2 regions of the Salinivibrio sp. SS2 genome follow, and region 1 is predicted to be linked to the other one. Evidence: predicted binding sites of a transcription regulator. Region 1 holds the regulator's gene; the other holds the start of a gene.
What was found. Region 1 encodes PurR, which represses purine synthesis genes. Its sites were predicted from a motif close to TNANGNAAACGTTTNCNTNA; they were not measured.
Positions count from the first base shown of each region.

Region 2: the regulator PurR is predicted to act here: its motif matches at 3,193-3,212, upstream of BGK46_RS17015 (NupC/NupG family nucleoside CNT transporter).

Region 1 covers NZ_MEBP01000064.1:41,322-64,606, reverse strand. Annotated here, with positions in the region: gene BGK46_RS05660 (glycerophosphodiester phosphodiesterase family protein) at 1-727, opposite strand, end outside; gene ugpB (sn-glycerol-3-phosphate ABC transporter substrate-binding protein UgpB) at 1,004-2,308, shown strand; gene ugpA (sn-glycerol-3-phosphate ABC transporter permease UgpA) at 2,366-3,247, shown strand; gene ugpE (sn-glycerol-3-phosphate ABC transporter permease UgpE) at 3,247-4,095, shown strand; gene ugpC (sn-glycerol-3-phosphate ABC transporter ATP-binding protein UgpC) at 4,096-5,199, shown strand; gene BGK46_RS05635 (HAD family hydrolase) at 5,215-6,012, shown strand; gene BGK46_RS05630 (hypothetical protein) at 6,301-6,822, shown strand; gene panP (pyridoxal-dependent aspartate 1-decarboxylase PanP) at 7,107-8,756, shown strand; gene BGK46_RS05620 (hypothetical protein) at 8,811-9,254, opposite strand; gene BGK46_RS05615 (DUF2947 domain-containing protein) at 9,317-9,790, opposite strand; gene hutZ (heme utilization protein HutZ) at 9,926-10,495, opposite strand; gene hutX (heme utilization cystosolic carrier protein HutX) at 10,498-11,031, opposite strand; gene BGK46_RS05600 (TonB-dependent hemoglobin/transferrin/lactoferrin family receptor) at 11,102-13,156, opposite strand; gene BGK46_RS05595 (heme/hemin ABC transporter substrate-binding protein) at 13,361-14,203, shown strand; gene BGK46_RS05590 (FecCD family ABC transporter permease) at 14,203-15,240, shown strand; gene BGK46_RS05585 (heme ABC transporter ATP-binding protein) at 15,237-16,013, shown strand; gene purR (HTH-type transcriptional repressor PurR) at 16,274-17,278, shown strand; cyclic di-GMP riboswitch class I at 17,458-17,557, shown strand; gene BGK46_RS05575 (TfoX/Sxy family DNA transformation protein) at 17,673-18,266, shown strand; gene lpdA (dihydrolipoyl dehydrogenase) at 18,551-20,686, shown strand; gene BGK46_RS05565 (ABC transporter substrate-binding protein) at 20,699-21,853, shown strand; gene BGK46_RS05560 (ABC transporter permease) at 21,867-23,285, shown strand, end outside.
Region 2 covers NZ_MEBP01000145.1:236-8,315, forward strand. Annotated here, with positions in the region: gene BGK46_RS17000 (fasciclin domain-containing protein) at 1-370, opposite strand, end outside; gene BGK46_RS17005 (hypothetical protein) at 741-1,046, shown strand; gene yjjG (pyrimidine 5'-nucleotidase) at 1,114-1,797, opposite strand; gene BGK46_RS17015 (NupC/NupG family nucleoside CNT transporter) at 1,941-3,164, opposite strand; gene BGK46_RS17020 (BCCT family transporter) at 3,807-5,423, shown strand; gene BGK46_RS17025 (DUF294 nucleotidyltransferase-like domain-containing protein) at 5,601-7,478, shown strand; gene BGK46_RS17030 (3'-5' exonuclease) at 7,488-8,080, shown strand, end outside.

The DNA of each region.
Region 1 (23,285 bases):
CAGAACCTAAATAGTTAGATGGCGCGTCAGTGATCATCATATCGACCCCCCACTCCCAAAGGTGCGCAACCTCTTCAGGGTGATTAGGGGTGTAACACTTAATCTTTAAACCGCACGCTTTAATGGCTTTGGCTTGTACCTCTGTTATGCCGCGATAGTGACAATGGATACTGTAGGTTGCGAGATCTTGATAACGTTGCCAGTCTTCGGGCACCACATCCCATAAAATCGCTCTTGCCACGCTCGGCATCGCCGTTTGACAGTAGGCAAGCGCCTCGAGAGAGAATGAAGAAAGCAGTATCCGCTCGAGTGGGAAACCGGTTTCACTCAGCGTGACGGCAACCGCATCACACAAACGCGGAATATCTGTTTCAGGGTAAGTTTTTATTTCGATATTGATGTGTAGATCATCGGCAGCCACTTGGGCTAGCACGGCGGCCAAAGTAGGAACGCGCTCGCCTTGATATTGCGAGTCAAAGTATCCACCGGCATCAAGCTGTGCAAGCTGTGCATACGGCGTTTCCCCTAACCGCCCCACACCATTGGTGCAACGACTCAGTGTGTCATCATGAAACACAACGGGTACCCCGTCTTGTGTCAGTTGGACATCGATTTCAACCCATTCCATTCCCCACAAGCGCACTTGGCGAATCGACGCCAAGGTATTTTCAGGAGCATCCGCGGCGACACCTCGGTGGCCACAGAGTTGTTTGGGGCTAATTTTCATTTGAACATTTCTCTTTAGTCAGTAATGGCAGCGCCAATTTGGCACGCAGTGGACGCATTGTCGCCGAACTAGCTTACAGTTTTGTTACTTGCAGGTGTCAGATATTTCAGTGTTTTCATGCACAAAGTCTGCGTCTGTTAACAGAGATTTAACCTTAAGTGCGACCCCAGTCAAAAGTCATCAAATCGTCATCTCCCTTTTCATACCCGTTCATATTATGTTCACTTTTGTTCATTAAGTTGCGTCATGTTCACACCCACTCAAAAGGAGTTATGCATGAAAACCCAACGCTTAACCGCGATCTCTTCGGCCCTTCTGTTGGCCTCTTTTTCTGCCAACGCAGCAACCGAAATTGAATGGTGGCACGCGATGGGCGGGAACCTAGGCGAAAAAGTGAATGAAATCGCTGAAAAGTTCAATGCCAGTCAGGATGACTATGTTGTTAAACCGGTATACAAAGGCAACTATACCGAAACCATGACCGGCGCCGTCTCCGCGTTCCGCGCCAACAAACAACCTCATATCGTGCAGGTGTTTGAAGTTGGCACCGCGACCATGATGTCAGCAAAAGGCGCCGTCTATCCGGTGTACAAGCTGATGAAAGATGCCAACGAGCCCTTCGATCAATCTGATTATCTTTCGTCTGTCACCGGCTATTATTCGGATGAAGACGGCAACATGCTGTCAATGCCTTTCAATAGCTCAACGCCCGTCCTGTATTACAACAAAGACTTGTTTAAACAAGCCGGTGTTCAGCCTCCTAAAACCTGGGAAGAAGTTGAAACCGCATCGAAAAAGCTCCTCGCGAACGGCGCGAAATGTGGCTTTACCACAGGTTGGCAATCGTGGGTACAAATCGAAAACCTAGGCGCTCGTCACAACGCACCGATTGCGACCAATGACAATGGCTTTGCCGGTATCGACAACAAAATGTTGATCAACAAAGCACCTTTTGTCGATCACATTCAGAAGATGGCCGATTGGCAGCAAGCTGGCATTTTCGAATACGGTGGTCGTCGCTCTGACAGTGCTCCACTGTTTTACAGCGGTGAGTGTGCCATGTACATGAACTCATCGGCCTCTTATGCCGGTGTGAAAGAAAGCGTTAAAGACTTCGAGTTTGGTGTTGCAAAACTGCCTTACTGGAACAAAGCGGTCGAGCAGCCACGCAATACCATTATCGGTGGCGCCACCCTGTGGGTCCTGCAAGGCCACGAGTCTGAAGAATACAAAGGCGTCGCCCAGTTCTTCTCTTTCCTCTCTAAACCTGACATCCAAGCTGATTGGCACCAGTTTACTGGCTACTTACCCATCACCCATGCAGCGTACGAGCTGAGCAAGAAACAAAGCTTCTATGCGCAGAACCCAGGGACTGACATTGCTATCAAGCAAATGACAGAAGTAGAGCCAACACCGGCATCAAAAGGGATTCGCTTGGGCAACTTCGTGCAGATCCGCGATGTGATCAACGAAGAGCTTGAAACTGTTTGGTCTGGCGACAAATCGGCACAAGAAGCGCTCGATGAAGCCGTTGAGCGTGCCAATGGCCTGCTGTCTAAATTTGCGAAAGCGAACAAATAAGTTAGTTGTTGTATCAAGGAGCGGAGCCTTAGGCCCGCTCCGTTATTGAGAAAGCCTATGTCCAATAAACCCACATTTAACCATTGTGCGTTTCCAATACTGCTCCTCACACCTCAGTTATTGATTACGTTTGTCTTCTTTTTATGGCCCGCCGCACAGGCCATTTGGCAATCAACCTTATTAGAGGATCCATTCGGCCTGAGCACAGAATTTGTCGGGGCGGAAAACTTTATCGAACTGCTGGGTGATTCAAGCTACTACGGCTCCTTTTTCACCACGCTGTTTTTTAGTTTTGCCGTCGCGGGAATAGCGCTGATCTCTGCCCTTATCCTCGCAGTCATGGCTGATCGTGTGATCAAAGGGGCCACAGGCTACAAAACATTATTAGTGTGGCCCTATGCCGTCGCACCAGCTGTCGCAGGGGTGCTGTGGCTCTTTATGTTTAACCCAACCGTCGGCGTATTGGCACATGCGCTGAAAGCGCTGGGGCTAGACTGGAACCCGTTTACCCACTCGGGAGACGCAATGACCATGGTGATCATTGCCGCAACATGGAAGCAGATCAGCTACAACTTTCTGTTTTTCCTCGCAGGGTTGCAGTCTATTCCTCGCTCCTTGATTGAAGCGGCTGCCATTGATGGCGCCGGCCCGGGTAAGCGATTTTTTACCATTATCTTCCCACTGCTCTCGCCCACCTCTTTCTTCTTACTGGTGGTCAACTTGGTGTATGCCTTTTTCGAAACCTTTGGCGTTATTCATGCCATGACACAAGGTGGCCCGGGCCAGTCCACTACCACCTTGGTTTACAAAGTCTACGCCGATGGGTTTGTCGGTCTAAATCTGGGCTCATCAGCGGCGCAATCTGTGGTGCTCATGCTATTGGTCGGTGCGCTGACCGTTATCCAATTTAAATACGTTGAAAAGAAGGTGGCTTACTGATGGTTGAACGTCGCCCTTGGTTAACTTTTTTCTCGCACTTGGTATTGATGCTGGGTGTTGCGTCAGTGGCCTTGCCAGTATGGCTTGCACTTACTGCCGCTACACACGATAGCAGTGCGTTTGTCAGTGGCATGACGCCGCTGTGGTTTGGGGACAAAGGTTTGTCGGTGTTTCAAGAGGTCCTCACAGAAGGCACCTCGCGCGAACTCAAGATCTCGGTCGCAGGCATGTTGTGGAATTCTTTTTTAATGGCAATGGGAATTTCACTGGGTAAGCTGGTCATTTCTATTTTATCGGCCTATGCGGTGGTGTACTTCCGTTTTCCCGGTCGCATGCTGGCTTTTTGGGTGATCTTTATGACCCTGATGCTGCCTGTTGAAGTCCGCATTATGCCCACGTTTCAGGTGATTGCTGACCTCAATATGCTCAATTCAATGCCGGGATTAACCATTCCGTTAATTGCCAGTGCCACCGCCACTTTCTTATTCCGTCAGTTTTTTATGACGGTCCCCGGAGAAATGCTAGAAGCGGCACGCATTGATGGAGCAGGCCCCTTTAAGTTTTTCAAAGACATTTTACTGCCGCTTTCTCGAACAAATATCGCGGCTTTGTTTGTAATTACCTTTATCTATGGATGGAACCAATACCTTTGGCCCATTTTGATCACCACCGACGATCAGTACTACACCATTGTGATGAGTATTCAACGTATGCTCTCGGTCGGTGATGGTGAAGTGGAATGGAACCGCGTAATGGCGACCACATTGATGGCCATGCTTCCCCCGGTTTTAGTCGTGTTGGGGATGCAAAAGTTGTTTGTAAAAGGTTTGGTGGAGACGGAGAAGTAAATGGCGACGGTAACCCTTAATCATATTGAGAAAACGTACCCAAACGGGTTTAAAGCAATTCATGGCATTGATTTAGCCATAGACGATGGCGAAATGATCGTACTCGTCGGTCCCAGTGGGTGCGGTAAATCGACCTTGCTACGTATGATTGCCGGTCTGGAAGGGATCTCTAAAGGCGATCTGATTATCGACCAGAAAAAGGTCAACAACTTGGAGCCCGGCGAACGTGATATCGCGATGGTGTTTCAAAACTATGCGCTCTACCCGCATATGAGTGTGTTCAATAATATGGCCTATGGCTTGCGTAACCGCGGAACACCAAAGGACAAAATCCAGCAATTGGTCCAAGAAGTCGCGACCATGCTTGAACTCGACCACTTACTAGACAGACGTCCAAATCAACTCTCTGGTGGACAACGCCAACGTGTTGCCATGGGGCGCGCCATTGTGCGTCGACCAAAAGTCTTCTTGTTCGATGAGCCGCTATCAAACCTGGATGCAAAACTGCGGGTACAAATGCGGCTCGAGATAAAAAGCCTACAACGCAAACTGAATACCACGGCGGTGTATGTCACCCACGATCAGGTCGAAGCCATGACGTTAGCCGACCGCTTGGTGGTTCTTAATGGTGGCAACGTCGAGCAAATTGGCACACCACTCGAGGTTTATGACGCACCGGCAAGCTTGTTTGTCGCGACCTTTATTGGCTCACCCGCCATGAACATTGTTACCGGAAGCCTCGAGCACGGTCAGCTCAACATCGGTGCACACACACTGGCAACCTGTGATGTGGTAGGTCATCAATCCGTCTCTGTTGGGTTACGACCAGAGCATTTGAAAGTGGTTGATACGAGTAAAGCGTTGTTCACCATGACGGTAACCCTCACCGAGTCACTCGGTGCAGATTTGCTGGTTTATGGACACATACGTGACACCGATAGCTTGCTGACGCTCCGCCTTGAAGGCCATACCAAAGTGAAAGAAGGCGATCAGTTGCCGCTGACGATAGCTGCTCATAACCTGCACGTATTCGACGGTGAACATGGCAAACGACTGGATGTCACGCTACAACAACCAGAACGCCAGATTGAGACGGTATCCTAACATCGGAGTATCCCTATGACCGCCCCTTTGCCGATTGCTCAATTGTCACAGTCTGCTGCAGACTGGCGTGAGCTGCGTTGGTTGCTAACAGACGTGGATGACACGCTCACTTGGCAGGGGGCGCTGCCTTGGCAAACGTTACAGGCACTTAGCCAACTTCGCGATGCGGGAATCCGCGTGGTACCGGTAACGGGGGCGTGTGCAGGTTGGTGTGATCATATTGCAAATGCATGGCCCGTTGACGCCGTGATTGGAGAAAATGGTGCATTCGTGATGCAGCGTCAAAACGGAACCTTAAACACCACCATCAATCACACTGCCCAGCAAGCACAAGCGGCATTACTCGCTTTCGTACAAACGCTTTTATCTCAGTATCCGGCACGGCGCATTGCCAGCGATCAAGCCTACCGTGTCGCAGAAGTGGCGATTGATATCGGTCAGCACACTCCGGCTGCGCCAAAGGATGAAATCCAAGCCCTTCTTGATGCGCTCCATGCCTATGGTGCCAATGCGACAGCAAGCTCCATTCATATCAATGCCTGGGTAGGCGATCACAGTAAGAAGGTATCGAGTTTTCGCTATTTAGCCGAGCAAGGATTATCCGGTAAACAATACAGTGAACAAGTTGCGTTTATTGGCGACTCGCTAAATGACAGCCAAATGTTCGCTTCGTTTCCCTTGAGCGTAGGCGTCGCGAATATCGCGCACCATTTACCCTCACTGCCCCATCCCCCACAGTGGATCACCACCCAACCGGGCGGTTTTGGCTTCGCGGAATTTGCGCACCAACTTCTCACTCTCAAGCGTCAATAACCGGCTAACCGAAGGCGCGCTATGTCGGGATAATAGGACGCAATTTGATATCGTTCGGACGAAAAATCACCACCAAATCTGCGACCTGCCTCATACCTAGCTAGACAGATGGCTTTTTATATCAATGTTTTATTTAACTTTAACAAAGGCTCGTTCTACAATGTCGCCCGTTAACGTTTAAACTAACGCCCAAAACCTCACGTATCGCTCGCGGTTATGTCGCCCTGTCACCACCAACTGTGGCAGTGAAACGCATAGAGCGATGATAATAACGATAAGGATAATGTTATGAAACGCTATGCCCTAGCGCTGTTAGCAGCGGTAATGCCAGCGATGTCACAGGCGGCTCCCGTCGAGAATGCGGATTGCTATACCGCCAAATACCACGATTACGTTGACGCCTCGATCAACTGGTACCAAGATTTAGTCTCCTTGACTGTCAGTAAAGACGAGTCGTTAAAAGACGTTGCCGATTGGTTCTTACGTGGCCGAGAAAACCATTTTAAGCTCAACGCACAAGCCTTTGACTATTATCTCAGCAACGATACCGCCAAGCTAAGCCTCGATGCCCCAGTTGAATCTTGGCTACAACTCACGCAAGAAGACGTCAAAGCCCTTTCACAATCGTCATTGCCACCAGCTAAGCTCGCCAAAGAAGTCTTTGAGTTTCGCCAAGGCGAAGCCATGGAAGGGAACTATGCGCTGCGCAGTGCACTCGCCGACTTGCTCAGCCATCCCAAAGAAATTGATACCGCGCTTAATCAGTACAACAATCAAATGGCCGCGATTAATCAGCGCCAGTGTAAATAGGCTGTACGCTTAAACGCCACCTAGTTTTGAATGGTTGCAGGTAGAGCCGGTTCACCCCGGCTCTTTGTCCATCTACCGGTGAACAAAGCACGACGTCATTTCGCTTTCACTCCCCTACGCGTTGGGGATAACACCTTGCTGACTGATAAAAAAAGCCTGATGCTAGCCGGTTTTTTTGCTATGTTGTGGCCATTTCTCAGCAAGTGCTCTCGTGACCATCAATGACCTTGTCACTTTATGATGGCCAATCTTGAACTGCGAAGCAGATACAAAAGAAGAATTCCATGGCAACACAAAACAAAGCTGCGGACGCCACACCGGAAACGCTGCACCGGATTTTTACTGTTCCAGAAGCGCCCGATTCAACACTGAGCAAAATCGAGCAAGAGATCTCGCAAAACCTCAATCGATTTTTGCAAAACCATATTGCCGCCAGCGATCGCTCTTTGGCAGATATTGAAAGTGACTTTAGTGATCCGACGATCCCTGAAGATCCTGCGTTTGTGTCCGACCATACCCAGTTTTTGCTCGATAAATTGGTCGCTCAGTCTGTACATACTTCCTCGCCGCGATTTATCGGTCACATGACATCGGCGCTGCCGTACTTTTTGATGCCGCTATCTAAAATTATGATCGGGCTAAATCAAAATACGGTGAAAATCGAGACATCGAAGGCCTTCACGCCATTGGAGCGTCAAGTCTTGGGCATGTTACATAACTTGATTTACGGCCAAGACGATGCCTTCTACCAAAGCTGGATGCACAGTGCTAACCACTCTTTAGGGGCGTTTTGTTCGGGAGGCACCATTGCCAATATGACCGCCCTTTGGGTCGCTCGTAACAATGTATTGAAACCAGACGGTGATTTTCCCGGCATTCATAAAGCGGGACTATTCAGTGCCATGCGCCATTATGGCTACCAAGATCTAGCCATATTGGTGTCTGAGCGCGGTCATTATTCACTCGGCAAAGCCGCCGATGTATTAGGCATCGGTCGAGACCAGCTGATTTCTATTCCTGCTGATGACAATAACCGCATTTGCATTGATGCACTGGAAGAGAAAATTGTTGAGCTTAACCAAGCCAATATCAAGCCAATTGCGATTGTCGGTGTCGCAGGGACCACAGAAACAGGCAACATTGATCCGCTTAATGCTCTCGCAGACATTGCCGAGCGTGAAGGGATCCACTTCCACGTCGATGCGGCTTGGGGTGGTGCGACCTTGATGTCGAATAATCAGCGACATAAGCTGGAGGGCATTGAACGGGCCGACTCTGTCACCATTGATGCGCATAAGCAACTCTATGCGCCTATGGGTGCCGGTATGGTGCTGTTTAAAGACCCGTCTCTCGTCGCATCGATTGAGCATCACGCTGAATACATTTTGCGTAAGGGTTCAAAAGATTTGGGCAGCCACACGCTTGAGGGCTCACGGAGTGGAATGGCGATGCTAGTGTTCGCGTGTATGAACATTATCTCGCGACGCGGTTATGAGTTGTTGATCGATCAGAGCATCGATAAAGCCTCTCATTTTGCACGCATGATTGACGCTCACTCTGACTATGAGCTGATTTCTGAGCCCGAGTTATGCCTACTCACCTATCGCTTTGTGCCTCAACGTGTTCAAGCGGCGCTTGCGATTGCTAGTGATGAACAGGTCGATTTGATGCACGATCTGCTCAACGATTTGACCCAATTTATTCAAAAACGTCAGCGAGAATGCGGCAACACCTTTGTGTCACGGACGCGTCTCACCCCTGAGCAGTGGCAACGTCGCACCACCACGGTTTTCCGCGTGGTATTGGCCAATCCACTGACGACCCATGACATTCTCCATGAGGTGTTAGAAGAGCAAGCCCGCATTGCACAGCAGAGCGAATTTGCCTATCCGCGCCTGATGACACTGGCCGAAAGCATTCTCAAAGCGTGTTAACCCATTGCTATGATGCAGGGTAAGAGACAAAAGGCAGTCATCGACTGCCTTTTGTTATTTGAGCGGTCCCGTTTTCGGGGGATCGGTCGATTGTAAACAGTGTGTTTGGCCCAAGGCCAACTCACGCTCATGTTCAATTTTCAGTCTCGCTTGCCGCCATTGCATCAGCACTTGCGATTCGTTCATGGCCTTTCCGGGCTCAGAGAACAAAAAGCGCTGCAGGGTGTGATTGAACTCATGCGTGTTTTCCTGTTCATCATAGGTCACCCCCATTAGCTCAAATGCACGCGCTTTCTCTCTGTCTGTGCCGACCACAGTATACCGCTGCGCGATATCTAATGTGTTGTCGTATCGACAATGGACCAGCGCTTGTTGCGCACCACGCAATTCTTCATTAAGGCCAATGGTGCTGTAATTACGCCATAAGTCAGAAAACTGTGGTACCGCGCAGCCGGTTACGGCCAGCGATACACTTAAAATAATCACCTTTTTAATCATGACCTGTCCCTGATTGACCCTGACTTCACTGATGACCTAAAACAATGCAATTTAAATGCCGACTAAGACTGGCGCGTTCCGATAACCACCTCACCCGATTGCTCAAACATGGCCACCTCTTTACGGCGGCGGCCAAGCAAGATGGGTTTATCATCATAGAATAGAAAGTTCTTCCAATATTTTTTAAAGATTCCCCAGCGAGACTCCACGACATTGTGTTTGTCGTAACAAAAATAGATCACAATGTTGTCCTCCCAGGGGAAATGCGCCAAGAACTCATCAGGAAGATCCTCATCATTATCCCATGCGCTCTGCCATACCAAGCGGTTTTTCCAAACGCTTTGGTGAGTTGGCCAATCCTGTTTGCCAAAATGATCGGGCGTAGGACTGTCTTTGCTGACAAACTCTTGCCATAGCTGTCCAGCACGGGCCTCCGTCATGGGTTTAATATCGGCGAGATCGCTCTCCGCAATCGGTAATGATTGATGAGTGAAGATCCACTTGCGCTTATAGTCGGATAAAGGGATATAGTTCATGGTGTTGTTCGTTATCACATTGGCGTAAGACGCCACTTTACCATATCCACAGATCGGTTGTTACTGAGGCGCACGCATACAAAAACGGCAATGCGTGAGGCATTGCCGTGAGTGACTAAATGGCCGTGGTTAATATTAACTGTTTACCGCAATCTCGTCGGTCGATTTAATGTCTTCGTCGCTACCCACTTTGCGGTGGCCTTGATCAAGGTGAACCATTCCCACCAAATCATCATTGCCTACTTGGAACGCTTGACCAAACCCTTTTACGTACAAGCCATTTTCTGGCACCAAGCGGAATAAACGGAAGTCTTCCAACCCACTTAAGTTACCAATAATGTCACCAAAGCGTGCTTTCAATGCCTCAATACCAGCATGCCACGCCTCAGTATTGCGGGCCACCATCTCGGCTTGAGCGTCAAAGCTGAGTCGTTGACGGGCAAAAATCTGCTTCGCACTGCCCTCATCTTCGATCATCATCAAAGACAGGTTGGGGTTTTCTTGCAGGTTACGTGCATGGCGAGCAATTTCACTGATCAAGATATAAAAGCCATCTTCACGCTGAGCAAAAGGGGCATAACTGACATTGGGTTTGCCTTGCGCGTCGAGTGTTGCAAGCTGCAGGGTACGGCAGTTTGCACGAAATTCTTTAATTTCAGGGCCAAGACGATTTTGTAGACGTTCTTGTTTAGTAGCTTGATCCATGATTATTGCTCCGATTCTGTCAATTGAGAGGTTGCCAACTGCGTTTTTAGTTGATTGAAGGCTTCAATCTGATGTTCAAGAAGCTGACGCTTTTCGTCACGCCCCAAGTAAATTTTAAAAATTGAGTCACCTTGTTCGGTGAAAAAGCCGATGTAGTGGGTGACTTTGCCGCGAAAAGGCTTACTAACAAATGCAATACCCGCCATGCGCTCTAGTTTTAGGTGGCCATGCATTTCGCCCGGCTTTCCCATCAAGTTGTAGTAGCCATAAGCGATCTTACCTTTAGGAAAAGGGGCCTTCACTTCAAATATCGAGCCGCCAGAATGCACGATCGCGGTCACCGGACCGTCCCACTCGGCTACCTGACTTAACACCGTTTCGGCGTGTTGCCCATCCACCCAAGTTTGATATTCGGATGGCATCGCGCGTACCACCTCACCTTCACTGACACCCAGCGTATTCGCCATATCGGCGGGCAGCATGGAGGCGTTCTCGGTGAGAAAGGCATTGACTTGCTCGGTCAATGTAGTTGTCATGGTTTACTCCCAGCCTATTGTTATCGTTTTCTGTTGGGCAGGGACAACCCTGCCCATGTTTAGTGATTGATTAAAATTGATAGCGAACGTTGAGTTTAATATCACGACCCGGTGAGGCGACTTGAGACCACGCCGTGGTGTAATACTCATCGGTGAGGTTTTCGATCGCGAGATCAAACTTCACACCATCCCAAGCACCTTTAGGGCTATAGCTTGCATACAGGTCCCACAATGTATAACCGTCATAGGTCTTAACACTGTTCGTGTTGTTTTGATCAGCATAGTGAGATATACGACCACCAACACTCACCGGTAACGTCGTCAGCGCGTAGTCGGTTTCCGCAACCCATTTATGAGCGGGAATATTATCTAGATAGCTGCCATCATGCTTATTCTTGCCTTCGGTTTGGCTATAGCTCACGTTGTTGGTAAAACCACCAAGTTGGTGATGCAAGCTAACCTCGATGCCTTCGAGTTTAGCTTCAGGCAAATTTGTCTTAACAGTCGTCCCATCGAACCCTTGTCCTTTCGGGCCTGAGGGACCGTATTTAATTGACTGTTCGATAAAGTTATCGACATCATTTCTAAAAACACGCGCGTCAACATAGCCTTTGTCGACATACTGACTAGGCGAAAACGTATAAGTAACACTCAGTTCTTTATTGGCACTTTCTTCCGGTTTCAGAGCGGGATTAGGCACAAACTGATTCATCGCAAAATGTGTTCCACTGGCATACATTTCTTCTAAATTCGGAGCACGAAATGCCTCACGATAACTGGCTGTGAATGCCAGCTGCTCGGTTGCCTGCCAAGTTAATGCCGTTGAAGGTGACCAAGCCGTATTATCATGGTTACCAATGGTCGATTCGGGTCGCTTATCTTTCGCCTCATAGGCATCAAAACGGATACCCGCTTGCCATTGCCATGCGTGTCCCAGTGGCACATCAACTTGGGCAAATGCGCCGACACTTTGCGCTTCGGCATCTTGATTATCTGGGCGAGAGGTATTGCTTTTATCGCGCACGGTTTTAAATCGATCTTGATACGCGTCAATCCCTGTGATTAATGCCAGCTTTTTAAGGTTGGAACGGTTCGATAAAGACAAACCAAGGGTTTGCATCTGATTATTATCACGCTCACCTTTATCAACGCGATGCTCATTGACTTCGGTGTCGTTCCAATAAAGGCGTGCATCTAAGTCCACCCACGACTGGCTAGGATTGTAGTTATAATTTAGCGACAGACTTTGATCATCGACTTGACGGTAGACGAGAGGCGACGAAGTTGATGGCTTTTCGACCGTCGGGTTAGTGGGTACCATGCTGTCACGTTTGCCTTGACGGGCAGTCAAAGTCCATTGATGGTCTAAAGACGGCGTCAATGTCACTTTCGCAAACCCACCCTTTTCTCTATCGGCGGAATAAGACAAGGTTTTTCCGTTGCCTAGTTGGTTATCATCACTATCGTGATAGTAACTTTGTACTAGCCAATCAACTGTCTCTGTACGACCAAATATCGCACCGCTCGTGCGTGAGGCGTTATCGTTACTATGTAAGCCTTGTTTGACATAGCCACCCAAGGCCTTTGTACCGGAGAGAAAGTCACTGGCTGATTTCGTGTTTTGCGCAAACACGCCTCCCATCGCACCGGATCCCCATAAGGTACTAGATGGGCCACGGACCACCTCTACCGAACTAAGTAACTCAGGGTCGATAAACAGACTCGAGCGGTGACCAACAGAGAAGTTCTGACGCGTGCCATCGACAAGTTGTACCACGCGGCCATTTTCGCTGCTTAATCCACGAATAACGACAGATTGAGCGGTATCGCGACCTCCGCCAATTACGGATACGTTAGGTAAGTGACGAATTAAATCAGTGACGTTACTTCCCTGCCGTTTTTCAATTTCTTCGAGTGATACCGTGCTGACCGCAGCGGCACCGTTCGCTTTTTGTGCGTCAATGCGGCTTGCATACACCGCGATAACGTCTGATGACGAATCCGCCGTGTTTTGCGTCTCCGCCAACGCTGAAGGAATAAATGCCAATGTGCCAAGGGCAGCACCGATAGCAAGCTTGATCGTAGAAGGAGTCAATACTTCCGAGACGTCCGTTTTTAACAGCATGGGTCTTCCTATTGAGCCAATCAAAAATGAGAATCATGAACAATTTGGCAGGATTGTATTGATCATTAACGGCAATGTAAACGATAATTGCTCGTAATTAGGTTTGTAACTCATAATTACATTTACGTTCACTAACAGTGTGTAATGGACTGACGTCGAGCATTGCACTCACATTGACTGGTTTAATAAATAAAGGAATTCATCATGGCAACTGCCGCGGTTAGACTGCTTGCCCTCGCCTCAGCACTACTCTCACTCTCTGTCACAGCATCACCACGCATTGTCAGCGCGGGGGCCGGTGTAACAGACTTACTGGTTGAATTAGGTGCAACAGAACAGATAGTTGGCATTGATGTCACCAGCCATCTACCGAATAAAGACGTGCCGAATGTCGGCTATCATCGCCAGCTCGCCGTCGAAGGTGTGCTGTCTTTATCACCGACTCTAGTCGTAGGCTCAGATGAAATGGGCCCTACCCCGGTTTTGGAGAAAATCGAAGCGTCAGGGGTAACCGTGGCTCGACTGTCTAGTGAACCCAGCGTCGAGACACTCAAAACACGGATTGAAAAAGTCGCGAGTCTCACCCACACAGAGTCCAAAGCCGCAGAGTTACTGACCGACATAGACACCAAGATTGCGACATTAAAAGCGCATGCCCCCAAAACCGCGCTCAAAGGCGTGTTTCTTCTGGTTCACCAAGGACGTCCTGCCAGTGTCGCGGGTGCCAATACCTCACCGGATACCTTGTTGTCGCTGATGGGTGCGACTAACCCTGCCGCCACGGCGCTCAGTAGCTATAAACCACTGTCGCCAGAAGCGTTACTGGGCTTTGATCCGGACTTTATCTTGGTCATGCAACGTTCTCTCGACCAGCTAGGTGGTATTGAAGGACTCGCTGATGCCGTGCCTTTACTCAATGCCACGCGCGCATTCCAACAGCAGCGTATTATTCCAATTGACGGCAGTGTGTTAGTGGGAGGTCTTAGCCTGAAATCACTGGATGAAGCCATTCGTATTCAGCGCACCGTCGTTGGAGAGAACGACTAATGCAAGCGTCTTTTCGATCCTCACAGTCGCATGTTTTTCCAGCGCTCATCGTTGCACTTGTCGTCGTAGGGATAACGTCTATCGCGGTGGGACAATGGCAACTTGGCTGGCTGACCAGTTTACAGAGCTTAACCCCTTGGCATGACAATGTTGAGCCGCATGTACTCGCCATCGTTCAACAAGTTCGATTACCTCGAACCTTGCTGTGTATTTTTATCGGTGCATTGCTCGCCGTTTGCGGCACTTTGATGCAGGGGCTTTTCCGCAACCCTCTCGCTGACCCGGGTATTATCGGTGTCTCTGGCGGCGCATCATTAGGAGGCGCACTGGGCTTGCTATTGCTCTCTTGGGGCAGTATCGAGGCCAGCTTTGTGTTTTCGGTGCCTGCCTTTGCGTTTATCGGTGCACTACTGGCAACCCTATTTGTATACAGAATTGGCACAACGGCCATGGGCAGTTCGGTGACCATCATGTTGCTAGCGGGCATTGCGATCAGTGCATTGTCCGGCGCTGCATTAGGTTTGATTAACTATGTGGCGGATAACCAAACGTTACGAGACATCGCCCTTTGGTCGATGGGGTCACTGACCGGTGCGACTTGGGGACAAATTGTTCTCACTGGCATCGCTGCATGCTTACTCACGGTGTTTGCCTACCAGCGCGCACGCCACTTAAATGCCCTTTTGCTCGGTGAAAACGAAGCGGCGTATTTGGGCATTGATGTACACCATTTAAAACGCCTACTCATTGTTGTGACCGCGGCGGGAATGGGCATTGCGGTAAGTGCTGCCGGTCTTATCGGCTTTGTGGGTCTAGTGATCCCACACATTGGACGTTTAATTGCCGGTCCGGATCATCGCACACTGGTGCCCTTATCAGCCATTCTTGGTGCCCTGTTACTGACCTTGGCCGATATTGTTGCCCGTGTCATTGTCGCCCCCGCCGAATTGCCTGTTGGCATTATTACCGCCTTAATGGGTGCTCCTTTCTTTTTATGGCTTCTTATTCAACAACGAAAAGCAGTGGTTCACGAATGACAGATTCTGCCCTTCAAATCTCCAAGCTCAGCTATGCGCTTAACGGCCGTCAACTGCTAAGCGAGATTGATCTCGCCTTTACTGCCGGCCAGTTACACGTTTTACTCGGGCCGAATGGTGCGGGGAAAAGTACACTGTTAAAGCAATTGATTAGCGACAAACATCAGCATGGCAGTGTGCAGTTTTGGCAACAGCCAAAAAGCCAGTGGCAAGGCGAAGAATTTGCCCGACGAGTTGCCTTCCTTCCCCAACATAGCGGGCTCACGTTTGCATTCTCCGCGCAAGAAGTAGTCGAGATGGGGGCGACACCACTAAAGGCAAACCGAGAACAGATCGCGGCCCTTGCTAACGAGCAACTAACGGCATGGGATATTAGCCATCTTGCTCATCGACCGTATCCGATTTTATCTGGCGGTGAAAAACAACGCGTACACATGGCACGCGTGTCATTACAGCTAGCACAAACCGCACCAGATCAAGCGATACTGATGCTGGATGAACCCACTTCGGCCTTAGATATTACCCATCAACATTACACCCTAAAGCGCTGTCGAGCACTCGCTGACCAAGGAATGACAGTGCTATTGGTGTTGCACGACCTGAATTTGGCGGCGCAATACGCCGATCAACTGCATTTTCTGAAAGCAGGTCGAATCGTCCTATCCGGCGACCCGTGGCAGTGTTTTAGTAGTGATAGAGTGGCAGACATCTACCAATACCCGCTGACCGTTCTGACTCATCCGGAGCATGACTGCCCACTGATCGTGTCTTAATTGATAAATACATCATAGCTGGCTCACAAAACCGTCTGTTGGTCCATTTTCGCTGATCAGACCAATTGCGAGTGTGCGCCAACCTAAGTAAACTGAGAGCGCAACCGATTAGCTATGAGAATGGATGAAATCGGATTCGTTACCTTCGCAACCGTCTGATGTGCCGGGATTGTGAAAGACATCGCCGCTGACGAACAGCGGCGTTTTTCTGTAAGGTCGCGAGTAACGATCCCTACGCATTACTACAAAGAAGAATCAAGATGGCAACGATTAAAGATGTCGCGCGTCTCGCCGGTGTATCGACCACGACGGTGTCACACGTGATAAACAAAACCCGCTTTGTCGCAGAGAAGACGACTGAGAAAGTATGGCAAGCGGTTGAAGAGTTAAACTACGCCCCAAGTGCTGTGGCGCGAAGCTTGAAATGCAACACAACACGTACACTGGGTATGCTGGTGACCAAATCCACCAACCCCTTTTTCGCCGAGCTTGTTCACGGTGTGGAAGACTATTGCTACAAGCAAGGCTACACACTGATTCTCTGCAATACCGAGGGAAACCTTGAAAAGCAACGCGACTACCTGCGTATGTTGTCAGAAAAGCGCGTCGACGGACTCATTGTGGTGTGCTCTGATCTCAACGAAGATTTGATGCTGTTATTAGAAAAAAAACGCGATCTGCCTATGGTCGTGATGGATTGGGGCAGTCACCATATCGATACAGACCGCATAGAAGATAACGCTGAATTAGGCGGTTACCTTGCCACCAAACACTTTATTGATAATGGACATACTAAAATTGGCTGTATTTCCGGCCAAATGGATAAAAATACCTGTAAGCATCGCTTAAACGGTTATTTCCGTGCGTTAAAAGAAGCCAACATTACAGTGAATGAAAACTGGCTGATTGAGGCGGATTTCGAAGCCGATCAAGCGCAAATTGCCGCGAAGCAATTAGCGACAATGTCAGACCGCCCGACCGCTGTCTTTTGTTTTAATGACATTATGGCATTAGCGGCGATTAGTACGTTTAACGAGCACGGCTTGAAAGTGCCAGATGATATATCGGTGATTGGTTACGATAATATTGATCTCACCGAGTATTTCTCGCCACCATTGACAACTATTCACCAGCCCAAACGCCGTCTAGGCAAAACGGCCGTCAAGCTCTTGCTCGCGCGAATTGCCAACAACGAGACTCAGCAGCAAGTGTTCGAAATGCAACCTGCACTAGTGAGTCGACAATCAGTTAAAACCATAGATTAGTGTTTTTATTACACTTTTATGACACACCGTCTCCTTTGTGAGACGGTGTGTCTAATGAGAGACAACTCGATGAACCCTTCACTTAGCCATTAATCATTTACAGCCCTCTTGAACTAAGATCACATTTTTAAATGCTGCTTGGGACGACATCACTGTCTAATTATTATATGCTTAATAGCGTTTGAACAAGGCAAACCATGGCGAAAGCATGGGACGCAAAGCCACCGGCCTAATAACTTCCACTAGTGTTTGGGAGTTGATGGCAGCGGGGTTGCCAACAATTAATGATCGAAGCTGACAACTATTTGATAGATCGTTGACAACTCTGTGGTTTTGCCTTGTTACATTTTGACGTCTTTTTTGGGCATTAGTAATTCATCGAGATATTAATCAAATGGATAAACCAGCTTTAAAGAATGCAATGAAGTTATTTGCCAAATTTGGCAGCATTAAGTCCCGTTCAATGTTTGGCGGATTCGGTATTTTCTGTGACGATACCATGTTCGTTTTAGTCGTAGAAAACCAGCTCCACTTACGAGCCGGAAAAGAAAATGAAACACTATTAAAACAACAAGGCCTCGAGCCCTACGTGTATAAGAAAAGAGGATTTCCAGTTGTAACTAAGTATTTTGCAATACCAGAAGAATGGTGGGACGATGAAGAAAAGTTATTGTCAGAAGCAAAATACGCCCTAGAAGTAGCGAAGCGAGATCGAGCTGAGAAAAACAGGACTTCGCCAACAAGATTAAAAGATCTACCTAATTTACGGCTGGCAACCGAACGTATGCTGAAAAAAGCAGGTATTACATCTCCAGCAGATTTGCAGCAACAAGGTGCCGTTAATGCCTATAAAGCTCTTCTCTCGGCGCATGAAAAAGAGCTAAGCTTGGAATTACTGTGGTCACTAGAAGGTGCGATTACTGGCAAGCATTGGTCTGTGGTTCCACCCCAACGTCGCCAAGAATTATTACAACATTTAGAAAATTAATTCCTCACACCCCCCATACCTCTCTACCTTTTTTGTGAGCAATGTTCGCGTCCAACACCGCCTTTAAGGCGGTGTCGCTTTTTCTGAACGCGCTAAATGCTCAATAAATCATCATTCAAACTAATTTCAGACATAAAACGAAAGTTTCTTGCGATCGGTCGGGTCTGGTTAAAGGTACGATTAAGGACACAGTTCCTCAATGTAACCGACAAATCAGCCAGTTAATTCAGCTACAGTACCTAAAGTAATAACTGGGACCCATTTACTATCGGACGAGACACAGTATGCCAGTAAAAAAGATATTGCTTGGTTTAGTGGTGGTGGCGCTTGTAACACTTTGGTTCAGTTTAGATCTCAGCCAGTGGCTCACGCTTGAAAACGCCAAAGCACAACAAGTGGCATTGAATGATTACATTATCGAAAACGCGACCACCGCAAGCCTGGTGTTTTTTGTCGGCTATGTAGTGATGACCGCCCTGTCCTTACCGGGTGCGGCAGTGGCGAGTTTATTGGGCGCGGCACTCTTTGGCTTTTGGTGGGCATTGGTGTTGGTCTCCTTTGCTAGCTCGATTGGCGCCACCCTCGCCTTCTTGGTGAGTCGCTTTATGTTGCGCGACTGGGTCCAAGCCAAATTTGGCAATAAGCTCGATACCATTAATCGCGGCATAGAGAAAGACGGTAGCTTGTATCTGTTGACCCTCCGCCTGATCCCGATTTTCCCGTTTTTTCTGATTAACCTCGTGATGGGGCTAACCCCGTTCAAAACCCGCACCTTCTATTGGGTCAGTCAGCTCGGTATGTTGCCGGGTACCGCAGTCTACGTGAATGCAGGGACCCAACTGGCCCAAATCGACGCACTCGGCGACGTGGTGTCACCCTCGGTGCTTGGCTCACTCGCCTTACTGGGTATCTTCCCACTGCTGGCAAAGTGGGTCATGGCTTGGATCACACGTCGTAAACGCTATCAAGGTTGGAACAAGCCCCATCAGTTTGACCGCAATATGGTAGTGATTGGTGCCGGTGCAGGCGGCTTGGTATCAAGTTATATCGCGGCGGTAGTGAAAGCGAAGGTTACGCTGGTCGAAAAAGGTTCGATGGGAGGAGACTGCCTAAACACAGGGTGTGTTCCCTCAAAAGCGCTGATCCGTGCGGCGAAAACCATGCGAGAAATTGGCAAGGCTAAGACATTTGGCATTCATACCCAAGCGCCAGCGGTTGATTTTCCGGCGGTCATGGCGCGGGTTAAACAAGTGATTACCCAAATTGAGCCCCACGATTCGGTCGAGCGTTACACCAAGCTCGGCGTGGAGTGTGTGCAAGGCGAAGCACACATCGTTTCGCCATGGGAAGTCGAGGTGAATGGCGAACGCCTCACAACCCGCAACATCGTGATTGCGACCGGCGCACGCCCTATGTTGCCCCCGATTCCCGGTTTGGCTGAGGTCACGCATTACACCTCAGATACAATTTGGTCTCTGAATGACCTACCGCCGCGGTTGTTGGTTTTGGGCGGAGGTCCCATTGGCGCAGAATTGGCACAAAGTTTTGCGTGTTTAGGCAGCCAAGTCACTCTCGCAGAAATGGCCGACCAACTTCTCGGCCGCGAAGATAAAGATGCCGCTCAGCTGGTTGAACAGGCGTTAGAGCGTGACGGCGTCACGGTTTTAACACAGCACAAAGTCAAAGCATTTGAGCACAGTGATAATGAGCAAATCGCCTTGCTCGATGGCCCTGACGGTGAGACGTCTGTCTCATTTGATGCGGTGCTGGTCGCGTTAGGGCGCAGTGCCAACACCAAAGGCTTTGGTCTCGAAAAGCTCGATATTCCAGTGACCGAGCGTGGCACGATTCAAGTCAACGAGTACCTGCAAACCGCCTATCCAAATATCTATGCGGTAGGTGATGTAGCGGGTCCGTTTCAGCTCACCCACGCCAGTGCTCATCAAGCATGGTATGCCGCGGTGAATGCACTATTCGGGCAATTTAAACGCTTTCGTGCTGATTATTCAGTAATGCCTGCCGCGACCTATACATCGCCAGAAGTCGCGCGCGTGGGCATCAATGAAAAAGAAGCCAAAGCCAATCAGCAAGAGGTGGAAGTAACCTACTACGGCATTGATGATTTGGATCGCGCGATTGCTGACGGCAATGACCACGGTTTTATTAAGGTGCTGACACCAATAGGAAAAGATACCATTCTGGGGGTGACTATTGTTGGCGAGCATGCGGGCGACTTGCTCGCAGAGTTTACTCTCGCCATGCGGCACGGGTTAGGACTAAATAAAATTTTGGGCACCGTCCATCCGTATCCCACTATGAGTGAAGCGGTGAAGTATACCGCTGGGATGTGGAAACAAGCCCATGCGCCCGAGAAGCTGCTTAACTGGGTCGAAAAATATCATCGTTGGATGCGTCACTAATTGAAAAGGAAGATGACAATGAAACACTGGATAGCGGCGTTAACATTGGCAATTGTAAGTACCGCCAGTTTTACTGCCTCTGCGAGCACGGAAAACGACCGTTGGGAAAGTATTGAACAACAAGCCAAAGGCCAGACTGTTTACTTTAACGCATGGGGCGGTAATCAAGAGATCAATGCTTACCTGCGCTGGGCGAGTCGCGAGTTACAACGCGATTATGGTGTCACACTGAAACATGTCAAAGTGACGGATATCGCTGAAACCGTCAATCGCCTACTTGCCGAAAAGACAGCGGGTAAGGATAGCGGCGGCAGTGTCGATATGGTTTGGATTAACGGCGAAAACTTCAAATCAATGAAGGAAAATGATTTGCTGTACGGCCCTTTTGTCAGCACGCTCCCCAATTGGCAAATTGTCGATAAAAGTTTACCGGTTGAAGAAGACTTCACTGAGCCAACAGACGGCCTCGAAGCACCTTGGGGGGTGGGACAGCTGGTGTTTATCCATGATCAGAAAACCTTGGCCAACCCACCTCGCTCTTTCGCCGAACTGTTAAGTTTGGCTAAAGCATTCCCTGGGCGTATCAGTTACCCCAAACCACCCGAGTTTCATGGCACCAGTTTTTTGAAAGCCGCCCTGCTGGAACTTACCGATGTGCGCGAGGCACTTTACCTGCCGGTTGATGAGGTAGACTTTGACGCCGTGACCGCCCCACTATGGCGCTATCTAGACCAACTACATCAAGTAGCATGGCGCGAAGGCGCTCAGTTCCCGTCAGGCAGTGCCGAAACTATCCAACTGTTGGACGATGGTGAGCTTCTCGTAGCGATCGCGTTTAACCCCAATGCGGCAAAAGCAGCGGTGGCCTCTGGAAAACTCGCCCCGTCAGCGCGTGCGTTTGCCTTTGACCAAGGCGCGCTATCTAACATTCACTTTATGGCGATTCCATACAACGCCAACGCTAAAGCCGGCGCTATGGTCGCTATCAATTTCTTGATGAGTGAAAAGGCACAACTGCGTAAAGCCGACACCCAAGTATGGGGCGATCCACCCGTGGTTAAGTTATCCGACACCGCCGAGGTCAGTCGCTTTAATACCCAGCCCGAGCCACATCCAAGCTGGCAAACCGCGCTTGAGAGTGCGTGGCTGAAACGCTACGGCCAATAGTAAAGAGGCTGATATGGCACGTTTGCTGTTTGCCATCACCCTAACGGTGTGCTGCCTACCCTTGTTGCCAGGGGTTGGCGGCATACTCGCGAGTGCCTTTGCGTTCGTGCCCACACTAGGGCTTATGGAGGCTAATATTAGCGGCTGGCAAGCTGTCATGGCATGGCCGGGGCTATCACAATCTATTCAGCTAACGCTCATCTCGGGATTAGGCAGTAGCCTGCTCGCGGTGGCGCTTAGCTTTATGATTTTACAAGCCACTTGGCAAACGCCCATTTGGCAGAAGATCAGTGCGCGCTTACCTGCGCTACTTGCGTTACCACACGTCGCCTTTGCCATTGGCCTGGTTTTACTGCTTTCCCCCTCGGGTTGGCTGTTTCGCCTGCTAAGTCCTCTTCTCGGTGATAACCCCGTGACTTGGGCGCTGGTACAAGACCCTTATGTTATTGGGCTCACCTTGGCGCTGACGCTAAAAGAAACCCCCTTTTTATTGTTGATGAGTCTGTCGGTGCTGCGTCAAATTGATGTCTCTCGGCTGACGATGGTATCAACCAGCCTCGGGTATAACCGCACCGCAACTTGGCTAAAAGTCATTCTCCCGCTTTGGCTGGCCAAAATGCGTTTCCCGGTTTTTGCCGTCATCGCCTACAGCCTGTCAGTGGTTGATGTGGCGATGATCCTCGGGCCGAATACGCCACCCACCTATGCGGTATTGGTATGGCAGTGGTTTAATGACCCGGATTTAGCGCTATTACCTAGAGCTTCAGCCGGCGCTTTGCTGCTATTTGCTCTGTGTGGCTTGGCCTTATTGCTATTTCGCTTTTTGGCGTGGCTTGGTTGCCAATGTCTCAATCGCTGGCAATACACGGGGCGCCGCCACGCATGGTTACCCGGCAAATCACTCTGGTGGCCGGTGTTTATCACTCCCCTTGCGATTATGCCTGTGTTGCTGATGTGGTCATTCGCGCTGCGCTGGTCATTTCCCGATTGGCTCCCGAGTCGATATAGCTTACGGTTCTGGGAGCAAGAGCTTAGCTATGTGTGGTCATTGGTGGGGAACAGCATCGTTCTAGCGGTGATCAGCGCCAGTGTCGCCTTGCTGTTTGCCATCGGGTGTCTGGAGCGTTCGGTCAATCAGCGACGCTCGGTGCCAAGGGCCGTCATCGCCATTCCGTTATTGGTTCCTCAACTCTCTATCTTGTTTGGCATTCAGGTGGCGGTGTATAGCCTCCCCGGCCAATGGCACGTGCCGGCAACCCTTTGGGCTCACATTTTTTTCGCGTTTCCTTATGTGTATCTCGCACTCGATGGGCCGTGGCAGCAGTTTGATATGCGGCTTATGCAGACCGCCAGAAGCCTCGGTGTGAGTGCCACCCTTGCATGGTGGCGGGTTAAACTGCCGCTCCTTTTGCCCGCCATTATCTTGGCATGG
Region 2 (8,080 bases), on a different contig from region 1:
CTTGTACCGTGGTGGCGGACGACATATCCATCACTTGTTCTGCGGTCACCTTACCCGGTACGACATGATAGGTGAGGATATCGACCAGCTTATCCTTGTTTTCGGGCTTGAGAAGCATGTCGACCGTCCCCTCTGGCAGCTTAGCGAATGCCGCATTCGTGGGCGCAAAGACCGTAAATGGTCCTTCTCCTTTGAGGGTATCCACTAACCCTGCAGCTTTGACGGCGGCGACAAGGGTAGAAAAGTCATCATTTTTTGCAGCTGTGTCCACAATATCGTGGCCGCCTTTGTGGTGCGCAGCCATCGCGCTTCCCATTCCTAGAATCAGGGCGGCAGTCACCGCAAATTTCGTGAAGGTACGTTTTAACATGTTGCTCTCCTTTTCATCGATTGATCATTCCTCACCAAACCATCATCAGCAATGACAGTGAGTGACTGCTCAGGAATGTCGTGGCTCTTGGCAAAACGGGTGAAAGGAGAAAGAAGATCACTTTTGGAGGTAAGGATAGGCACATATCTGTGATCTTCTACGCTTGATTGATCGTGAAATCACGTGCAATTTTTCGAACAAGTCATTCGCATAACTGTGATTGTGAGCACACTTTTATCGGCGTACATTCTCTCTCGTCCCGCGACGAAAGGTCGCAAAGAAAATCTTCAAATAGAGACATTGTGGTGACAATTGGTCACCGAGATTGGCGTTTAATAACAATCAATCGACAACGAGAGAGGAAACAACCATGAAAAAATTAGCAGCTATTTTTGCACTGACACTCGCATCAACCTCAGTAATGGCGAGCGGCCTTAACCTTGACGTACAACCTGCAGAAGGCGGTGCTTGGGTATCAGTGACTGAACAAGGTCAAGCCGTTAAAGGCGCGAAAGTAACCAGCTCAAAAAGCGTGGACACCAAAGTGACTGACGAATCAGGTCGTGTATTCATTTACAGCCAAGACCAAAACAGTGGTTCAGTGACTTATGTTGCAAATACCGACCAAGGCCAACAAGCAGAAAAAGCCGCTTTTGTTGCTGGTGACCGCAGCTAATTTGCCCCACTAGGCAAAGACATCGTTGGAAAGCAAAAAAGAGAGCATTGGCTCTCTTTTTTTATGATTAGGCGTTGTCAGGCATGAGCCACGCTTGGAGTGCATGCAGTGAGTCCACTTGGTGGGTAGGCGTCACGCCTTCTGGTAGTGGCTTTTTGTCGCGATTCAACCAGCATGTGTCTATGCCTGCGCGCATGCCACCGAGGACATCTGCCATTGGATTATCGCCGACCATGAGGATTTGAGACTTAGGTGGATGGCCCATTTTTGCAAATGCATGCTCGAAGATGCGAGGGTCAGGTTTGGCAAAACCGACTTGCTCGGATACCACGAGAGTAGATATGGCGGGCTTGAACCCTGTTTTTTCCAAGCGCACATCCTGTAACGCGGTAAAGCCATTGGTGATAATACCAATGTGTGCGTGTGGACGAATCGCGTTTAGCAGTGCTTCTGCGCCTGGGAGTGGCTCACAGATCTCGGCCATCGCATCCAAAAAATGCTGGTTTAGCGTTGTCGGAGCCACCTTGAGCCGCTCTCCCCAGTGGGTAAAGCGTTTGGTTTGCAGCGTGTGTGCGTCTATTTCGCCATTTTGGTATTGCACCCACAAAGGTTTGTTTAGTTCTGAATATTCGGCAAAGGCGTGCTGGTCGAAATCGACATCATAGTGTGAAAACATGCGTTGCAGTCCTGCAAACGCATCAAAGTGAAACAGTGTTTCATCTGCATCAAAAAGAACCCAAGGATACCGCATGGTGACTACATCTCTTTACGTTAAGTAAATGAAGTGTAACAGATGAAGTCTGTTCTCTTCGAGGCTTTTTTGTGCACTCACCGTCCTTGGTGAGAAACACTGAACCATCAGAATGATGGCAAAACTATCCAGCGTGATTGAGGTTATAAAGTCAGATACAGCCCTGCCAATGTTGCGCTCATCAGATTCGCTAAGGTGGCGGCAAGAATGGCACGCATTCCTAATTTGGCGATATCACCTCGGCGCTCTGGAACAATACCGCCCAGTCCGCCCATCAACATCGCGATCGAAGTGAGGTTGGCAAAGCCGCACAGTGCAAAGGTAACAATGGCTTGGCTATGGGGAGAAAGTGCACCTTTTAGGTTCATAAAATCAGCAAACGCCACAAATTCATTCACCGCAATTTTCTTACCAATCAAGGTACCAGCAGTCATTGCTTCCCCCCACGGAATACCGATGAGCCAAGCGACTGGTGCAAACACATAGCCGAATATCCACTCCAGACTCAATTGAGGCATATTGATCATCGGGCCAAGTTTGCCCAACCCGCCGTTGATCAGCGCAATCATGCTGATCACGGCCAGCAAGCTAGCCCCGACTGCCATCGCAATTTGTAATCCACTTAAAGCACCTTGTGTACCTGCATCGATCAAGTTGACAGGCTTATCGTGGTTATCTTGCTCGGCTTGCGCTTGGGTATGACTGATAGGCGTTTCGGTCTGCGGGACCATAATTTTTGCCATCATTAGACCGGCTGGTGCGGACATAAAAGCGGCAGCGATCAGGTATTTCATTTCAACACCGAGGCCTGCGTATCCAACCATGGTGCCTCCAGCCACGGAGGCTAATCCGCCGACCATGACTGCAAATAATTCTGAGCGCGTCATTGAGGCGAGAAAAGGGCGCACGACAAGAGGGGCTTCTACCGATCCGACAAAGATATTGGCAGTGGCTGACATCGATTCAGTGCGCGAAGTGCCGAGTACGCGTCGTAGTACGCCACCGATCAGGCGAATAATCCAAGCCATGATCCCTAAGTGATAAAGCACGGCGATCAGAGCGGAGAAAAAGACGATAGTTGGTAAAACGTTGAAAGCAAAGATAAAGCCAAGTTTAAATTTCGCGAGATCACCAAACAGAAACTCAGCACCAATATCGCCAAAGCTAATTATTGCGGACACGGCTTCTGATGCGTTAGCCAAAATACGCTGACCAAGCGGGACGGAGATAATAAACCCGGCAAAGACGATTTGAATAATGAAAGCGCCACCGACGGTACGCCAGTTGATCGCACGACGATTTTCTGAAAATCCAATCGCGATTAGAAAGAGGACGCTAATCCCCAAAAGGCCGATGCCAAATTGCATGATGCTTGCTCCGCAAACGTTAAACTGGGATGGAAAACGATTGCGGCGGTATTGTACTTATTTTTCTCAGTGTGACAAGTATCACGAATAAATCATATTGTTGCATTATTTTGCATTTTTGTGGCCTGGAGGTTATGTGCTCGTAGGCGAGTCGTGCGAACTCAGAGCTGCTTCACGATAGGTACTTGAACAAACGCATGCTATTCACGATGTCTTTGTGATCCATCAAAAGTTTTGCTGGTGAACATAGGTATTTTTTGTGAGCACTATCAATGAATTCTTTTTATGATACGGCGTATTTCCGCTAAACCTAAAAGAGGAAAGTGTGTGACACGATCCTTTATAGCTCTGAAATAAAGAGTTCAAATGAGTTCTAGGCCGCGTCTAGCCTGGGGTTTGAGTGTATATATTGATTAATAGTTGGTTATAAAATCGACATTTGGTTAGTGCCCTAATTAAATCGTTGCGCATTTATGTTAGGGTAATGAGCTGTGTGGATGTTGCGGTTCTTGCTGCTGGTCAACTTTTTTATCCGCGTTTTGCGATGGAAAGGCCAATTGAGCGCACAGGCCACCGACACTCACAGGCTTCCGAACAAACGGACTAAGGAGTTAACTCGTGAGCGATAAAAGCCATGAAGATATGATGAAACCGGACGGGAAAGTTAACCCGATCGATACTGACTACCAGGTCGGTCAGGATAATGTGGCCGTTAAACTTGGCCCGTTTGGTTTTGATATTCACAACCGAGTATTTATGGTCTCGGGGCTGGCCATTATGGCCTTTGTATTTGTCACTTTGGCATTTCAAAACCAAATCGGCCCTGTTTTTGGTGATCTTCGGGGTTGGTTGACCTCGAATCTAGACTGGTTCTTCCTTTCTGCAGGTAATATTTTTGTTATCGCCTGTCTAGTACTGATTGTGTCACCTTTGGGTCGCGTTCGTCTCGGCGGGACAGAAGCTAAGCCGGATTATAGCTATGCGGGTTGGTTTGCGATGTTGTTTGCCGCCGGTATGGGTATTGGTTTGATGTTCTACGGTGTATCAGAGCCGTTAACACACTTCCAAACGTCATTGGGCGGTACCGCTGTTGATGCAAACGGTATTCGTACCGACTGGGCACCGTTGGGCGCAGCAGCCGGAGATGCTGAAGCGGCTCGACGCCTAGGTATGTCTGCAACGATTTTCCACTGGGGTCTTCACCCTTGGGCCATCTACGCTGTCTTGGCGCTAGGTTTGGCTCTGTTTGCCTATAACAAAGGCTTGCCTTTGACCATGCGTTCAGTCTTTTACCCGCTCTTTGGCGAGCGTGTATGGGGCTGGACCGGCCACGTGATCGATATTCTTGCGATCATCGCGACCCTCTTTGGTCTTGCAACCTCACTAGGCCTTGGCGCCTCACAGGCGTCTGCTGGTCTTCACTATCTGTTTGATACGCCACTGGGTAACACCACAGAGGTGCTGCTTGTCATGGGTATCACCGGTATGGCCATCCTGTCTGTGGTTGCTGGGGTAGATAAAGGGGTGAAACGCCTCTCCGAAGTGAACATGTTGCTTGCACTGCTACTGCTTATCTTTGTGATTGCAGTGGGTCCAACGCTAGCCATTTTGACCGGTTTCTTTGGTAACCTCGCCGCGTACCTAGAAAACTTGCCTGCGCTGTCTATGCCGTTTGCACGTGAAGATGCCAACTTTACGCAAGGCTGGACCTCGTTCTACTGGGCATGGTGGATTTCATGGTCTCCATTTGTAGGTATGTTTATTGCGCGTGTTTCTCGTGGCCGCACAGTGCGTGAGTTCATCACCTGCGTATTGCTGATCCCATCTGCTGCTTGTGTGTTGTGGATGACCGCATTCGGTGGTACCGCGATTGGTCAATTTGTGAACGAAGGTTACACCGCAGTTGTAGACGCTGAACTGTCACTGAAACTGTTTGCAATGTTGGATGATTTGCCGTTGGCATCGATTACTTCATTCATCGGTATCATTCTAGTTATCGTGTTCTTTGTGACCTCGTCTGACTCAGGCTCACTGGTTATCGATACCATCTCTGCGGGCGGTAAAGTGAACGTGCCAGTGCCACAACGTGTTTTCTGGGCGTCTTTCGAGGGCCTAGTTGCGGTGGCGCTTATCCTTGGTGGTGGCTTGGTTGCCCTACAAGCGATGGCGGTTTCAACTGGCTTCCCGTTCACGATTGTACTGCTGGTAGCGACTGCTTCCTTGTTCAAAGGGTTAGCATCAGAGCCGCGCGCTAAGTAACTGTACGTGCTAAGTAACTAACAGTTAGCTATGATGAAAAAGGCAGGCCCTCGGGACTGCCTTTTTTATTACCAACAACCTTGATATGTGATGGGTGAGACTAAGCTTTTAGGTTTCATCTATTGTGAATATTCAATCGCATACCCTTGCACTTTCTCGCAACGCTAGGTGAGCATCATGGAAGCTGAACAAGTTGAAATTGCGACATTTCTTTCCCAATACGCCCCTTTTGAATCGATTCCCGAAGAGGTGGTTGCTGAGGTCGCGCAAAGCATCGAAATTAGTTATCACCGAGCGGGCACGACGATTTTTGCCTACGGCGATGAGATTCATGATTTAGCCATGATCCGTAGCGGTGCTGTCGAGCTGTATCGTCGTAATGGCACCTTGTACAACCGTATCGCCGAGGGGGATATTTTCGGTCAGATGGGCCTTTTGATGAACAACCGGGTGCGTATGCCCGCCAAGGCGATCGAAGACACCTTGGTGTACTTCATCCCTGAGGCGACATTTAACCGCTTGTTTGATGAATTTGAACACTTTGCCGATTTTGTCGAGGTCGAAGACCGGACGCGATTACGTCAGGCGGTATCGAGCCATAATGAAGCCAATGATCTGACGACGTCCAAAGTTAAGAAGCTGATTATTCGCGACCCCGTGATGATCGATAGTACCGACTCGGTACAATATGCAGCGCAAGTTATGTCGCAAGAAGCGGTCTCGTCAATTTTGGTGATGGGCGATGAGCCCGATCCCGAAACCGGCTTCAATCCCGTGCTGGGGATCATTACTGATCGTGACTTACGTAATCGCGTGTTAGCAGAAGGCTTGCCTTATGAAACGCCGGTACAAGAAATCATGTCGCCCCAGCTGATCACCCTCGATCATAATGCTTACATCTTTGAAGCCATGCTCACCATGCTGCGCTCAAACCTCCACCACGTACCGGTATTACAACATGGCAAACCACTGGGTGTGGTCGCACTATCGGATATTGCACGTTACGAATCGCAAAACAGCTTGTTCCTCGTCGCCAGTATTTTCCGCCAACAATCGGTGGACGATTTAGTGGTGTTGGCGAAACAAGTCAAAGATTGCTTTGTACGCATGGTCAATGAGGACGCGAACTCACACATGATAGGGTCTGCGATGTCTGTGATTGGCCGCAGTTTTAAGCAGCGCCTGTTGGAGTTGGCAGAAGAAGAACTGGGTGAGCCGCCTATCCCGTATTGCTTTTTGGCGATGGGATCGATGGCACGCGATGAGCAACTGATTGTGACCGATCAAGACAATGCCATTATCTTGGACGATAGCTTTAACTACGACGAGCATAACGCGTATTTTGAGGCACTATCGAAGCGCGTGTCTGATGGGCTCGATGCCTGCGGGTATACCTATTGTACTGGTAATATCATGGCGACTAACCCTGAGTGGCGGAAAACACTGAAAGAGTGGGAACAATGCTTCGCCGATTGGATTGATAATCCGAGCCCACGCTCTTTACTCGACAGCAACATCTTCTTTGATTTAGATGGTGTCTATGGTCGAACTAACTGGGCTGAACAACTCAAAGCCTTCATTGGTCGCCGTGCACGTCGCAATAATCGCTTTTTAGCATCAATGGCGCGCAATGCCTTAAATCGCACACCGCCCTTGGGCTTCTTTAAAGATTTCGTGATGGAGCAAGATGGGCGACACAATAACTCGATTAACCTCAAACGCCGCGGCACAGCGCCATTAGCCGATCTTATCCGTGTACACGCATTAGCTATCGATTCGCGCTCACAAAACTCGTTTGAGCGCTTAGACGACATTATTGAATCTGGGATCTTGCCCAAAGGCCGAGGGCCAGACCTTCGAGATGCGATGGAGTTTATTTCCATGGTGCGTATTCGTCACCAAGCGCTGGATATCGAAGCGGGACGTGAGCCAGATAACAATGTGGAACCGGAGAATTTATCCGATTTTGAGCGCCGTAACCTCAAAGATGCATTCCAGATTTTAAGTAACGCTCAGAAGTTCTTGAAATTCCGCTACCAGCCGAATCGGTCATAAGGGGAGGGCATGTTGCATTTGGATCTGAAAAAGAAAGCCCCGGCACAACACGTGGACTGGCAAGCCATGCTGGATACCAAACGTGAGCAGGTGAAACATGAAACGCTACAAGCGTTTTATCAACAAGGCTGGGTAGCACCCGACACGCCTCTTAAGGATGTGCCCTTTGTCGCACTCGACTTTGAAACTACGGGTCTAGACAGTGAAAAGGATGCCATTGTCAGTATTGGGCTGGTGCCTTTTACCCTTAGTCGCATTCGCTGCCAACAGGCGCAGCACTGGATTGTGAATCCCAATCGTCCGCTGGCAGAGTCTTCGATTGTTATTCATGGGATCACCCATTCAGACATTATGAATGCACCAGACTTTTCTCATGTAATTGAACCACTGCTAAGTGCGCTCGCCGGTGCGATCGTTGTGGTGCATTACCGCCGTATTGAGCGAGAGTTCCTTGACCGTGCGATTAAGCAGCGTTTAGGGGAAGGGATTATTTTTCCGATGGTCGACACCATGGAGCTTGAGGCGCGGAAACACCGTACCGGGAAGCGCAGCTTGATGGACCGTATTATGCGTCGTCCCCTGGCGTCGATTCGGTTAGCCGA